Regions from separate parts of the Paenibacillus sp. J31P316 genome, predicted to be linked through region 1. Evidence: predicted binding sites of a transcription regulator. Region 1 holds the regulator's gene; each other region holds the start of a gene.

The links. The regulator LexA, encoded in region 1, represses DNA repair genes until DNA is damaged. The targets are predictions, from matches to a motif close to CGAACATATGTTCG.
Region 2: a site for LexA is predicted at 1,587-1,600, ahead of addB (helicase-exonuclease AddAB subunit AddB). Genes of this name have one in related genera too.
Region 3: a site for LexA is predicted at 1,432-1,445, ahead of AC0YNU_RS08170 (DNA polymerase IV). Genes of this name have one in related genera too.
Region 4: a site for LexA is predicted at 1,478-1,491, ahead of AC0YNU_RS03645 (DNA polymerase IV). Genes of this name have one in related genera too.

The regions. Positions count from the first base shown of each region.
Region 1 covers NZ_JBWDNI010000001.1:435,061-438,204, reverse strand. The annotation lists gene glnA (type I glutamate--ammonia ligase) at 1-599, shown strand, start outside; gene AC0YNU_RS01875 (hypothetical protein) at 806-1,387, shown strand; gene lexA (transcriptional repressor LexA) at 1,481-2,101, opposite strand; gene AC0YNU_RS01865 (LysM peptidoglycan-binding domain-containing protein) at 2,289-2,669, shown strand; gene AC0YNU_RS01860 (DUF896 domain-containing protein) at 2,862-3,059, shown strand; gene AC0YNU_RS01855 (aldo/keto reductase) at 3,096-3,144, shown strand, end outside.
Region 2 covers NZ_JBWDNI010000002.1:1,225,852-1,228,995, reverse strand. The annotation lists gene AC0YNU_RS11150 (class I SAM-dependent rRNA methyltransferase) at 1-1,394, shown strand, start outside; gene addB (helicase-exonuclease AddAB subunit AddB) at 1,667-3,144, shown strand, end outside.
Region 3 covers NZ_JBWDNI010000002.1:630,519-633,662, reverse strand. The annotation lists gene AC0YNU_RS08180 (HAD family hydrolase) at 1-637, shown strand, start outside; gene AC0YNU_RS08175 (hotdog fold thioesterase) at 751-1,179, shown strand; gene AC0YNU_RS08170 (DNA polymerase IV) at 1,467-2,723, shown strand; gene AC0YNU_RS08165 (YhjD family protein) at 2,720-3,144, shown strand, end outside.
Region 4 covers NZ_JBWDNI010000001.1:847,750-850,893, forward strand. The annotation lists gene AC0YNU_RS03640 (ferredoxin) at 1-93, opposite strand, end outside; gene AC0YNU_RS03645 (DNA polymerase IV) at 160-1,446, opposite strand; gene cimA (citramalate synthase) at 1,697-3,144, shown strand, end outside.

The sequences.
Region 1 (3,144 bases):
GTCACCAGTCGCTGTTCCGCGGCAACGTTAATGCCTTCTACGATGAGAGCGACAAGCTTGGCTTGAGCCAAGTCGCGCGCTATTATATGGCCGGCATGCTGCGCCATGCTCGTTCGTTCGCGGCAATCACGAATCCAACGGTTAATTCGTACAAGCGTCTTGTTCCCGGTTACGAAGCACCTTGCTACGTCGCTTGGTCGGCAAGCAACCGTAGTCCGATGATCCGTATTCCGGCTTCCCGCGGTCTTAGCACCCGGATCGAAGTGCGCAGCCCGGATCCGGCGGCTAACCCGTACCTGGCACTTGCCGTCATGTTGAAGGCAGGCTTGGATGGCATTCATAACAAGCTGCCGCTTCCTGCTCCTACGGACCGGAACATCTACGTGATGACCGACGAAGAGCGGATCGACGAAGGCATCCCTAGCTTGCCGGACGACCTGAAGGAAGCGCTCACCGAGCTTCTTCGCAGCCAGGTCATCTGCGATGCGCTGGGCGACCACGCACTGGCTCACTTCTATGAATTGAAGGAAATCGAGTGGGATATGTACCGCACGCAGATCCACGAGTGGGAACGCGATCAGTATCTGACCCTATACTAGTATTCAGAAGCCCTTGGCGCCGATGGCGTCAAGGGCTTTTTTTTGCGTTTTGCACGCTGAATGTTTCGCAATTAGGAGGAGTAGGAAGATGGGGGAGGAGCAGGAGTAGCAGGAGTAGCAGGGTAGGGAGGCTTGTTATTCCGCACTTGTATGTCCTTCGCTGCATACAATGCCGCAATAGGCATTTTCGAAAGGATGTGGTTCATGTGACAGGGAAGGTAAGGGCAAAAGCCGAGACGTTTCAGATCAGCGGATCGATACTCTCCCGAGTAGCTGCCAGCATGATCCCTTTCTATAGGAAGATTGCAGGCAATCGAAGCTTTGCGCTTCGTTGGTCGAAGGCGGTCAGGAAGGCTGATTTGGATGCGCTGCTTGCCATGTTCAAATCGGTCGTGAAGACAGCTAAGCTGGACAGCTTTTCGGTTAACGGCATCGGCTATTTCGTCGATTTCGCCTTTGAGGAACCGGTGCTACAATATTCGAACGGAACGACAATTCCGCCCGGATTGACGCAGTTCACGTTCTCCACGCCCATACACCAAGCGATCGCACGAGCACTACTTCCGTTCTATAGGGCGCTTGCATCCTCGAAAACGTACGCGGCGGCGCTCGCAGCCGCGATCAACGGAAATCAAACCACACGCGTTCGCGCTCTCATTCGACAGAAGGTAACGACCGCGGCATTGAAAAGTATCCAGATCCGCTTCTCAGGTGTAAGTTGCGACTTTAAATATGCGAGCAGCAAATTTACGTACCGCAACTTGTTGTTCCGGGAGATTACAGGCTAAAGCGGATGAACGAGGCAGAAGAAGAGTCGAACCACGATAAAAGGGGCAGCCAGACGCTTGGATAAGCGGTGACTGCCCCTTAAATGGGTTGAATTAGTGAATGTCGCGGAAAAGACCAATGACTTTACCAAGAATGCTGACGTTGCGCAGGCGGATCGGCTCCATCGTGGAATTCTCCGGCTGCAGACGGATATGATCCTTCTCTTTATAGAAGGTCTTGACCGTTGCTTCGTCGTCTTCCGTCATGGCAACGACGATGTCGCCGTTTGATGCATTCTGCTGCTGGCGGACGATGACGTAGTCGCCGTCATGAATGCCTGCCTCGATCATGCTCTCGCCGATAACGCTCAGAATGAACACGTTATGGTCGCCCACTTTATCGGCAGGGAGCGGGAAGTACTCTTCGATGTTCTCCGTCGCGGTAATCGGAACGCCGGCGGTAACTTTACCGACGACAGGCACCTTGGCGATCGCAAGCGGGAAGGGAAGCTCGTTGTTATCGCCGTCCAAAATCTCGATCGCGCGCGGTTTCGTCGGGTCGCGGCGGATCAGGCCCTTCTTCTCCAAGCGGTCCAGATGGCCATGTACGGTAGAACTGGAAGCGAGGCTGACCGCTTCGCCGATTTCGCGAACGGATGGCGGATAGCCCTTCTCCCGAACTTCCGACTTGATGAATTCGAGTATCGCCTGCTGGCGGTTAGAAAGTTTCGACACCGGAATCACTCCAAAAGATTCATTTGTGTCAAATTATAGCACAGAACCGGAGTTCGTACAAACATAAGTTCGAGAAACATAGGTTCGTATTTTCGTGCGAACAAACGTTCTAAAAGGTGTTGACTGCAAACGGGTGTTCGTGTTATTCTGAAATCACAAAACAGAACAAACGTTTGGGGTGCTGATCATGATGCAAACAATATCTTCATACTCAACTACTTATAAAGGAAATTCTGCCCAAGTACGGAAGGCTGACCGTTCAAGAAAGGAACGTTCCGTTGAACGGGTTCTTGTCAGAATCGCAGCTGCGTCTCTGCTCTTCGTGCTCTTGTTTGCCGGACTATCGTTAGTAACGGGACATGCTGATGGCGAACGTCCCGCAGGACCAAGCGAAGCCGAACGAGTTATTACGGTCGGCTCTGGCGATACGCTGTGGGAGATTGCAAGCAGCGTTCGCAAGGAAGGCGACGATATTCGACGCATCGTATTCGATTTGCAGAAGCGAAATAACCTAAGCTCCAGCGAGTTGAAGGCAGGACAGACGCTTATTATTCCTTTAAGCAGCTAGAATGTTTTCTCTCATTATATGAATGTCTGGAACAGAAGGCCGAACGGGAACGCGTTCGGTCTTTTTTTGTTTTTCCGTAAGGGTGTCCTGCCAGTGCGGGCGCGAGTCGCTCTTGCCTTGACAATGGGCAATTAAAAATGTCAAAGTAAAGAATGTGATGTTGACCAGAATGACGAGAGGAGCGCGAATAGAATGGAGAAAATCATCGCTCGCATCAACGAGCTTTCCAGAAAGAATAAATCCATCGGCTTGACCCCGGAAGAGCAGGCAGAACGCGACGAGCTTCGCCGCATCTACTTGGACAATTTCAAACGTAATTTCCGCAACCAACTCGATACGATTAAGTACGTGGAAGACGAAGAGGACGGCGGAGACTCGATTAAGCATTAGGAAGACTGTCCACCTAAGTACAAGGAGGGAAACCAAATGCAATATCGGCTATTAGGCCGCAGCGGGCTTGCGGTTTCGGAACTAT
Region 2 (3,144 bases), on a different contig from region 1:
AAAAGAGAACGGAATCCGGCCATCCTTGGATATTTGCCGGTGAAATCGATCGGATGGAAGGCGAAGCGGCTCCTGGAGGGCTGGTGGACGTCATCAATCATCAAGGGCGTTATCTGGCGACCGGGTATTGGAATCCCGCCTCTCAGATTACGATCCGCGTGACGGCTTACAAGCCGCTGGAAGCGATGGACGAAGCGTTCTTCACGGAACGGCTGCAGCGGTGCAAGCAGCATCGCGACAGGTTCGTGAACGGCAGCGATTGCCGCCTCGTCTACGGCGAAGCGGATTTTCTTCCTGGACTCATCGTCGACCGCTTCGGTGAAGTGCTCGTCGTTCAGCTGCTGACGCTCGGCATGGAAGTCCATCGCGAAGCGCTTGTAGCGGCGCTCGTCGCGGTCTTCGAGCCGAAGGGCATTTACGAGAGAAGCGATGTTTCCGTTCGCGGCTTGGAAGGGCTGGAAGAGCGCACGGGAACCTTATACGGCGAGTGTCCGCGGATCGTAGAGATCATCGAGAATGGACTGAAGCTTGAGGTCGATATCGTGGAAGGGCAGAAAACCGGCTATTTCTTCGATCAGCGGGAGAATCGCGCCTCGATCGCTCCGCTTATGAAGGGCTGGGGCGTACGAAGCGGCATTCGTCTCGTCGACCGGGCCGGTACCGGTCAAGCGGCAGCGGAAGCCGACGATACGGGCGTCATCGACGAATTGAAGGAGCCTGCGCTCGTGCCGGTCAATGCCAATGGCAAAATCGTCACCTTCCCGTATTGGGACGGCGCCACGGTGCTGGAATGCTTCGCGCACACGGGCAGCTTCACGCTCCATGCATGCAAGTACGGCGCGAAGAAAGTAACGTGCCTGGATGTCTCCGCCCATGCCATCGAGACGGCGCAGCGCAATGTCGAGCGCAACGGCTTCACGGATCGCGTTGAGTTTGTCGTCGCGGATGCTTTCGAATACTTGCGCACGCAGGTGAAGGGCGTCGAGGAGCGGATAGATCGCGGTAACGCGGCGAATGCCAAAGGGGCGAAGCTGGACACCTCGAAGCCTCTGAGCAGCGACGCGGGGCGGAAGTGGGATGTCGTCATCCTGGACCCGCCGGCCTTCGCGAAATCGAAGCATGCGGTCGAAGGAGCGGTCCGAGGCTATAAGGACATCAACCTGCACGGGATGAAGCTTGTGAACGAAGGCGGTTATCTCGTGACGGCAAGCTGCTCGTACCATATGCGTCCAGAGCTCTTCCTGGAGACGATCCAGGCAGCGGCCGCCGATGCGGGCAAAATTCTGCGTCTCATCGAGTGGCGTGCCGCCGGGAAGGACCATCCGCAGATTCTAGGCGTTAACGAGGGTCATTACTTGAAATTCGGCATTTTCGAGGTTCGCAGCAAAGCTTAGCAGGAAGAAGCGGGTTGCTCCGGCAACGGGTGAGACGGTTATATCGGATAACTCGGTTAGATCGGATAGAATGGTAGTTCGAAAAATAGGCAAAAGATGAGGCGGCTCCTTGAGGGGTCGCTTTTTTTGTTCCTGCTTTGATTGCTTCCACGCTGCTACGGCTGGCGGAACAGGATTTACCTGCTCCATTAACGAACAAACATTCGTATTTCTAATGAACAGATAGCAGCCGGTATGCTAGAATAGAAGAATCGAAGAATGAGAATGGGGAGGTGAGCGCATTGGCGCTTCGTTTTGTAATCGGCCGCTCGGGGGCTGGCAAGACCCATCATTGCTTGTCGGCGATCACGAGCCGGATTTTGGAGAAGCCGGACGGCGCTCCGTTGATCATGCTCGTACCGGAGCAGGCGACCTTCCAAACGGAATACGCGCTGCTCGGGGGGCGAAAGTCGCCGCTAACGGGAACGATCCGGGCGCAGGCGCTCAGCTTCCGGCGGCTCTCCTTTCGGGTGATGCAGGAAACCGGGGGCACGGCGCTTACCCCGATCAGCGAGAACGGCAAAAACATGCTGCTCTACAAAATCGTGTCCCGGCTGAACGCGCAGCTGCAGCTATTTCAAGGCAGCGAGAGCCAGCACGGCTTCATTGAACGGCTGGGCGAGCTGATGACGGAATGGAAGAGGTACGGCATCGACGCCGAGGCGCTGCAAGGATTCGGAGAGCATCATCTCCCTGCGTCCGGAAGCTCGCTTCTGAGACGCAAGCTTGGCGATCTGGAGCTTATCTCGAGCCGGCTGGAGGAAGAACTCGCCGGTCTGTACGTCGACGCGGAGGATTATTTGGGCTGGCTGGTACGCGGCTTCGGCGAATCGCCTTCCATGAAAGATTGCGAGATATGGGTCGACGGCTTCCACGGCTTCACGCCTAAGGAGCTGGAAGCGCTGGAAGCGCTCATGAAGCATGCCGGCAATATGACCGTGACCCTCTGCTTGGACAAGCACTATGATAACGGGGAAATGCCGCATGAGCTGGACTTGTTCCGTCCGACGGCCGAAACGTTCTTGAAGCTCCGCGAGCTCGCCGTGAACAATGGGGTGGACGTCGAAGAGCCGCTGCTGCTTGACGGCACGCCTTACCGCTTCAAGGACAGCCCGATGCTTGCGCACGTGGAGCGTTATTACGGTCATGGCGGGAGGAAGCCCCTCCAGCTGACGGAATCGGAGCTTGAAGACGGAGCGATCTCGCTTCATGCCGCATCCGGCCGAAGGGCTGAAGTGGAGGGCGTGGCGCGCGACATCGTACGGCGGGTACGGGACGAGCGTCTCCGGTACCGGGACCTGGCAGTCATGGTCCGCAATGCGCCGGATTACAACGATTATATCAAGGCCGTCTTTTCCGATTACGAAATTCCGTTCTTCCTCGATCAGAAGAATGCCGCGCTGCACCACCCGCTCGTCGAATTTATCCGCTCCGCGCTGGAGATCGCGACCTATGGCTGGCGGTTCGAGGCGGTTTTCCGCTGCATCAAAACAGAGCTGTTCCTGCCGGAGGACGGCAGTCTAACCCGGGAAACGTTCGACCTGCTGGAGAATTACGCGCTCGCAACGGGCATGAACGGGAACAAGTGGCTGTCTCTCAGCCAGTGGAAGCCGCTTGCGCGCGATACGCTGGACGGCGATCCCGTGCAGGCCGGCGAACGGGAGCTGCGCGAATTTCAAGCGGTCTTGGCCGCGCGCGAAGCCGTTGTCCC
Region 3 (3,144 bases), on a different contig from region 1:
TGATTTGGACAATACGATTCTCGACCGCACGCGCATGTTCGGGGGATTCGCGCACGCGTTCATCGATGCGCACTTCGGGCATGTCGCGGACAGGCAGGGGCTGCACGACCGTATCGTCGAGCTGGACAGGGACGGCTACAACCCGCGGGAGACGCTGTTCGCGGAGCTGCTGGACGAGCTGCCATGGGAGCGGAAGCCGTCTCTCGAGGAGCTGACTGCTTATTACTGGGGCGATTTTCTGAATCATGCGGCATTAATGGAGCGGGCACGGGAGGTGCTTGCGCACGCGCGGGCGAAGTACCGGACCGGCCTGATCACCAACGGCAAGATGAAGACCCAATACGGCAAAATCGATCGCCTGGGCATCCGGGATGCCTTCGAGGTGATCCTCGTATCGGAGGAGGCGGGCGTCAAGAAGCCCGACCCGCGGATTTTCGCGCTGGCGGCCGACCGGCTGGGGCTGCGCCCGGAAGAATGCTTGTTCATCGGCGACCATCCGGTGAACGACGTGGATGGAGCCGCCCGCTTTGGCATGGCAACGATCTGGCTGCGGTCAAGCCGGCCTTGGCCGGACGGCCTCGCGGCGGAGCCGATGCACACGATCGACCGGTTGGACGAGCTGCTGGCGCTGCTGTAAGGATAGGGCGGGGGCGAGTCGCTGGCGTCCTGTCCCGGGTTTTCCCGCATTGCTTCGCGGGCCGCACAGCGGTAAAGTAGAATAATGCGGCAAAACGAAGGAGAATCACACAGATGAAACAAAGCACCGAGAACCCGTTTATGCTTGGCGATGGCATAGCCTACGAACAGACGATGTTCGGGGTGCTGGGCATGCGCATTACCGAATGCACGCCGGACCGCGTCGTCGCCACGATGCCGGTCGGTCCGGCTTCCCGTCAATATTTCGGCGCGCTCCACGGCGGAGCGTCGGTCGCGCTCGCCGAGACCGTCGCAAGCGTGGGTACGTATAATTTGATCGACAAGGACAAGCAGGTCGCCGTAGGCATGGAGATCAACGCCAATCATATTCGTCCCAAGCGGGACGGCATCGTGACCGCCGTCGCGACGCCGCTGCACAAGGGGCGGACGACGATGGTCTGGGACATCAAGATCAGCGACGAGGAAGGACGGCTGGTCAGCGTCTCCCGCTGCACGGTCGGCATCGTTCCGAAGACCCGATAAAACGGACTGGATCACGATTCGTGATTTGCCTCGTGAACCCGGAATCTAATTATTTCAAGCCTATTTTCAAGAAATAAGGCGTCGCGGCAGTGATCGTTTACGTTGTTCAATAGGAAAAGGCAGAGGGGCCCCGCGATGGGGCCTCTCTGTTTTTCTTTTCGGACGGTTCGGGAAACGGGCGCGGACGCCGGACGAACAGTCAGATTTTTCCCTTGCATGGAGAACGTACATTCGGTGTATAATAGCGATATACGAACATACATTCGCTTTCCTGAGGGGGCACATCGATGTCGAGGCATATTTTCCTGATCGACGGACAGTCCTTCTACGCATCCGTGGAGAAGGCGGCCCATCCGGAGTACCGCGATATGCCGGTTGCCGTCGGAGATCCGACGAGGATGAACGGCATCGTGCTCGCGGCATGCCCCATTGCCAAGGCCAAGGGCGTGACTACGGCGTCGCGCGTCGGGGAGGCGATGGCCCGGTGCCCGGACCTCGTCGTGATCCGTCCCCGGATGGGGACCTACATTCAAGTTTCCTTATTGATTACCCGTATTTTCGAATCGTATACGGAGCGCGTGGAGCCGTACAGCATCGACGAGCAGTTTCTCGACGTGACGAATTCATTGGATTATTTCGACTATAGCCCAGAGCAGCTGGCCGCTTGCATCCAGCACGAGGTTCTGCTGTCGACGGGCGTCTGGTCGCGGGTCGGCATCGGCCCGACGAAGATTCTCGCCAAGATGGCGACCGACAATTACGCGAAGAAGAGCGAGGAGGGCGTCTACGAGCTCTCGTACGACAAGCTGGAATCCACGCTGTGGACGCTTCCCGTGCATCAGATGTTCATGGTCGCCTCCGCGATGACCCGGCATTTTACCCGCATGGGCCTGGCGAGCATCGGCGACATCGCCCGCATGGAGTTCGGCGAGTTCAAGCGGCGCATGCGGCGAGAGATGGGCAAGCAGAGCGACATCCAAGCGGGGTATTACTGGCAGACCGCCCGCGGGATCGATCCGAGCCCCGTGGAGCCCGGCATCCGGCGCCAGCTCAAGTCCGTCAGCCACGGCAAGGCCTTGCGCTGGAATCTGTACCGCGAGCTGAAGGATATCGAGGTCGTGCTGCTGGAGCTGGTCGTGGAGGTTTGCCAGCGGACGCGGCGCAACCGGTTCCTCGGCTCGGTCGTGTCGGTAGCCGCGGCGGAGACGGACGGCATCCGTTCCTGCTGGTTCAGCCGGCAGATGACGCTGCTGGAGCCGACATCCTTGACGCACGAGGTGGCGGCCGCCGCGCTGAAGCTGTTCAAGGAGCATTGGAACGGGCTGCCCATCAGCCGCCTCAGCATTGCCTTGTCGCAGCTGAGCGACGACAACGTTATTCAGCTCACGCTGTTCGAGGACCGGGCCCGCGCCTACCGGAAGGAGCGCGTCATAGACGCCCTGAAGGAGCGGTACGGGAGCACGGCCATCATGCGCGCCTCGTCGCTGCTGGAATCCGGCGTGGCGCGGGAAAGGGCGGAACAAATTGGAGGACACTACAAATGAGCAAGCTGGACGGCAACGAACGCTGGAAATCCAAAATGTTATTGACCGAGCACGTGGAGCGTTATGACCAGCAGCACGCGGCGGGCGGCGGACAAAGCCAAAGCCCGGCCGTCGATGAGCAGGCGCGCGCGCCCAGGGAGCGGAATCTCATTACGATGGAGGAGCGTACGATGCTTCGCGATTATATTCTGCTCCCGCATATGGAGAAGATGGTCCAGAAGAGCATCGCCGACGTGGAGAACACCACGAATATTTTGAAGCGCGCCTACCTGATGGCGGGGCAGACGATTCTCGACCGGGTCGTGCAGGACTTGTACGGCCTGCGGCGGGAGCTGAAGCAGCGGAACATTCGGATACTGAACGAGGAACAGTCGGAATTGGTCGTGTATCACCGCTACTATTGCCGGGGCTACGAGGACCG
Region 4 (3,144 bases), 410 kb from region 1:
TTCGTCGTCATAGTCGTAAATGTCCGGTGCCGTTGCTCCGCACGCTCCGCAAGCAATGCACGTATCTTTCTCAACCCAAGTAAACTTCGACATCGTGGTTCCCTCCTATTAGTTGTAAGTTAAAACTTACGTATATGCTTCATCATAAGCAAACAACCCTCATTCATCACTATATAACATATGCTCGTCCCTTTGCAAGGATGTCCCTCGAATTCGTTTGTTGCGAATTAAGGCTGACGGATCGTCTCCTAGCATCCCTGCCGTGAGCACCGCATCCTCGCCGAATTTGTCTCTTAACATGTCCATCGTTCTCGTCAGCGCGGCTTTCTTCGGCTGCTCCTCGTAATTGAATAAATCCAGCTGGACCGCGGTTTCCGTCTGCAGGGAAAGGTTCTGAAGCGTAATGCCCAGCAGGCGCACGGGCTCGCCCTTCTTCCAGTGCTTATCGAAAAGCTTGCAGGCTTCCCTATGAATATCGGCCGCGGAATCAGTAGGCACGCCAAGCGTGACCGATCGGTTGATCGTGGTCATGTCGGGTCTGCGGATGACGATCTGGATCGTCATGGCAAGCATCTTCTGATGCCTCATCCTCCTCCCTGTCTGATCCGCCAGATTGAGCAGAATGCGATGCGCCTCCTCGCGGTCGACAACGTCCTTGGGAAGCGTCGTCGTATGCCCGATGGACTTGTTGCGCTCCCGTTCCGCATTAACAGGGGCATAGTCGAAGCCATGCGAAGCTGCCTTCATCCAAGAGCCCATGACGCCGAAATGCTTCACGAGCATGGCCTCCTCGGCGGCGGCAAGCTGGCCAATCGTCCGAATGTTAAGCTTCGTCAGCTTATCCGCCGTTTTTCGGCCGATGCCAAAAAGCATATCGCAAGGTTTATGCCATAGTATGCTCGGGACGTCGCGAATGCGCAGCACGGTGAAGCCGTTCGGCTTATTCATATCGGATGCCATCTTGGCCAAGAGCTTATTCGGCGCGATACCGATGGAACAGGGCAAATTCCACTCCGACGAGATTCGTTCCTGAATGGTATGCGCGATATCGAGCGGTTCGCCGAATGCCGACGAGCCCGTTATATCCAGATAACATTCATCGATGGAGACGGCTTCCACGAGCGGCGTATACTGCCTGGCGATCGACATGAAGCCTCTGGAATACGTGCGGTACAGATTGAAGTCCGGACTGATCAGCAGCAGCTCCGGGCATCGCCGGAGTCCCTCCCGAACCGTCATGCCCGTCTTCACGCCCTGCGCTCTTGCCGTGTAAGAAGACGTAACGATGATTCCCTTGCGCAGCTCCACGCTCCCGGCAACCGCCGTCGGCTTGTCTTTATATAAATGAGGCTCCTCGGCCTCGTGAACGGAGCAATAGAACGCGTTCATATCCAAATGAAGAATGACCCGGCTTTTAGGAGGCGCCGTTTCCCGCTCCTTCGACATCGCTGCAATCATCCTCCTTGGAATCGTTAACCGATCATATGATCGTATTTTCAGCATACCAATCGCGCGCGTTCACCGTCAACATCCCCGGTCGCGCCGTCCTATCGAACATTTACGCCCTGCTTATCTAATGATATAATAAAAAATTATGACTACGCAAAAAGCTGTACAAATATAAGTAAAGCATGCCTGCTATTCATGTTTTCTTATATTACAAAAAATGGTTCTGAGGAAGGGGGCTTCTGCATTCATGGGAAACACGATCTCCATATTCGACACAACGCTTCGAGACGGCACGCAGGGAGAAGGCATCAGCCTTTCCGCAGAGGACAAAGTAAAAATCGCCCTGAAGCTTGATTTGCTAGGCGTTCATTATATTGAAGGCGGAAATCCTGGCAGCAACAGCAAGGACATCGAGTTCTTCCAACGCATCAAAGGGATGAAGCTGAATGCCAAGCTGACCGCATTCGGCAGCACGCGGCGCAAGAACAGCATCGCCGATCAGGACAGCAGCCTGCTGCGCATCGTCGAATCCGGCGTTCCTGCCGCTACGCTCGTCGGCAAGTCATGGGATTTCCATGTGCATACCGCTTTGCAAACGACGCTTGAAGAGAACCTGTCCATGATCTACGACTCCTTCGCTTTCCTGAAGCGCAAAAGCGTCGAAGCGATCTTCGATGCCGAGCATTTCTTCGACGGCTACAAGCATAATCCGGAATACGCGCTTGCCGTGCTTCGCAAAGCACAGGATGCCGGAGCCGATTGGATCGTACTATGCGACACGAACGGCGGCACGCTTCCGACGGAGATCCACACGATCGTCTCCCGCATCTCCAACGAGCTCAGCACGCCGATCGGCATACATACGCATAACGACTGCGAGCTTGCCGTCGCCAATACCCTTGCCGCCGTAGAAGCCGGTGCCCGCCAGATTCAAGGTACGATTAACGGCTATGGCGAGCGCTGCGGCAACGCGAATCTGTGCTCGATTCTGCCTACGCTTCAATTGAAGATGAATTACGATTGCATCAGCGACGACCAAATGCAGTCGTTGACGAAGACCGCGCGTTATGTCAGCGAGATTGCCAATGTCCATATGCCGGTTGCGCAGCCGTATGTCGGCAATGCCGCGTTCGCCCATAAAGGCGGCATTCACGTCTCCGCGATCATGAAAGATTCGAAGACGTACGAGCATATCCAGCCTGAGCTCGTCGGCAACAAGCAGCGCGTGCTCGTATCCGAGCTTGCGGGCCAAAGCAATATCATTTCCAAGGCGCAAGAGCTTGGACTCGATATCAACGCAAATAATGAGAAGACGAAGCAGATCATGGAGAAAATCAAGGATCTGGAGCATCAAGGCTATCAGTTCGAAGGCGCGGACGCCTCGCTCGAGCTGCTGCTGCGCGATGCATTCGGCGAAATGAAAGAAATATTCAAGCTGGAGTCGCTGAAAATGCTCGTCGAGAAAACGAACGGTCACGGCATGAATGCCGAGGCGATCGTCAAAGTAAATGTCGATGGGCAAACCGTCTATATGGCCGCCGAAGGCAACGGCCCGGTCAATGCGCTCAACAATGCGCTGCGCAAGGCGCTTGAACAGTATTATCCGAGCATCAACGACTTCCATTTATCCGATTACAAGGTTCGGGTTATCGATGAGAAGGATGCGACGGCCGCGAAAGTCCGCGTGCTCATGGA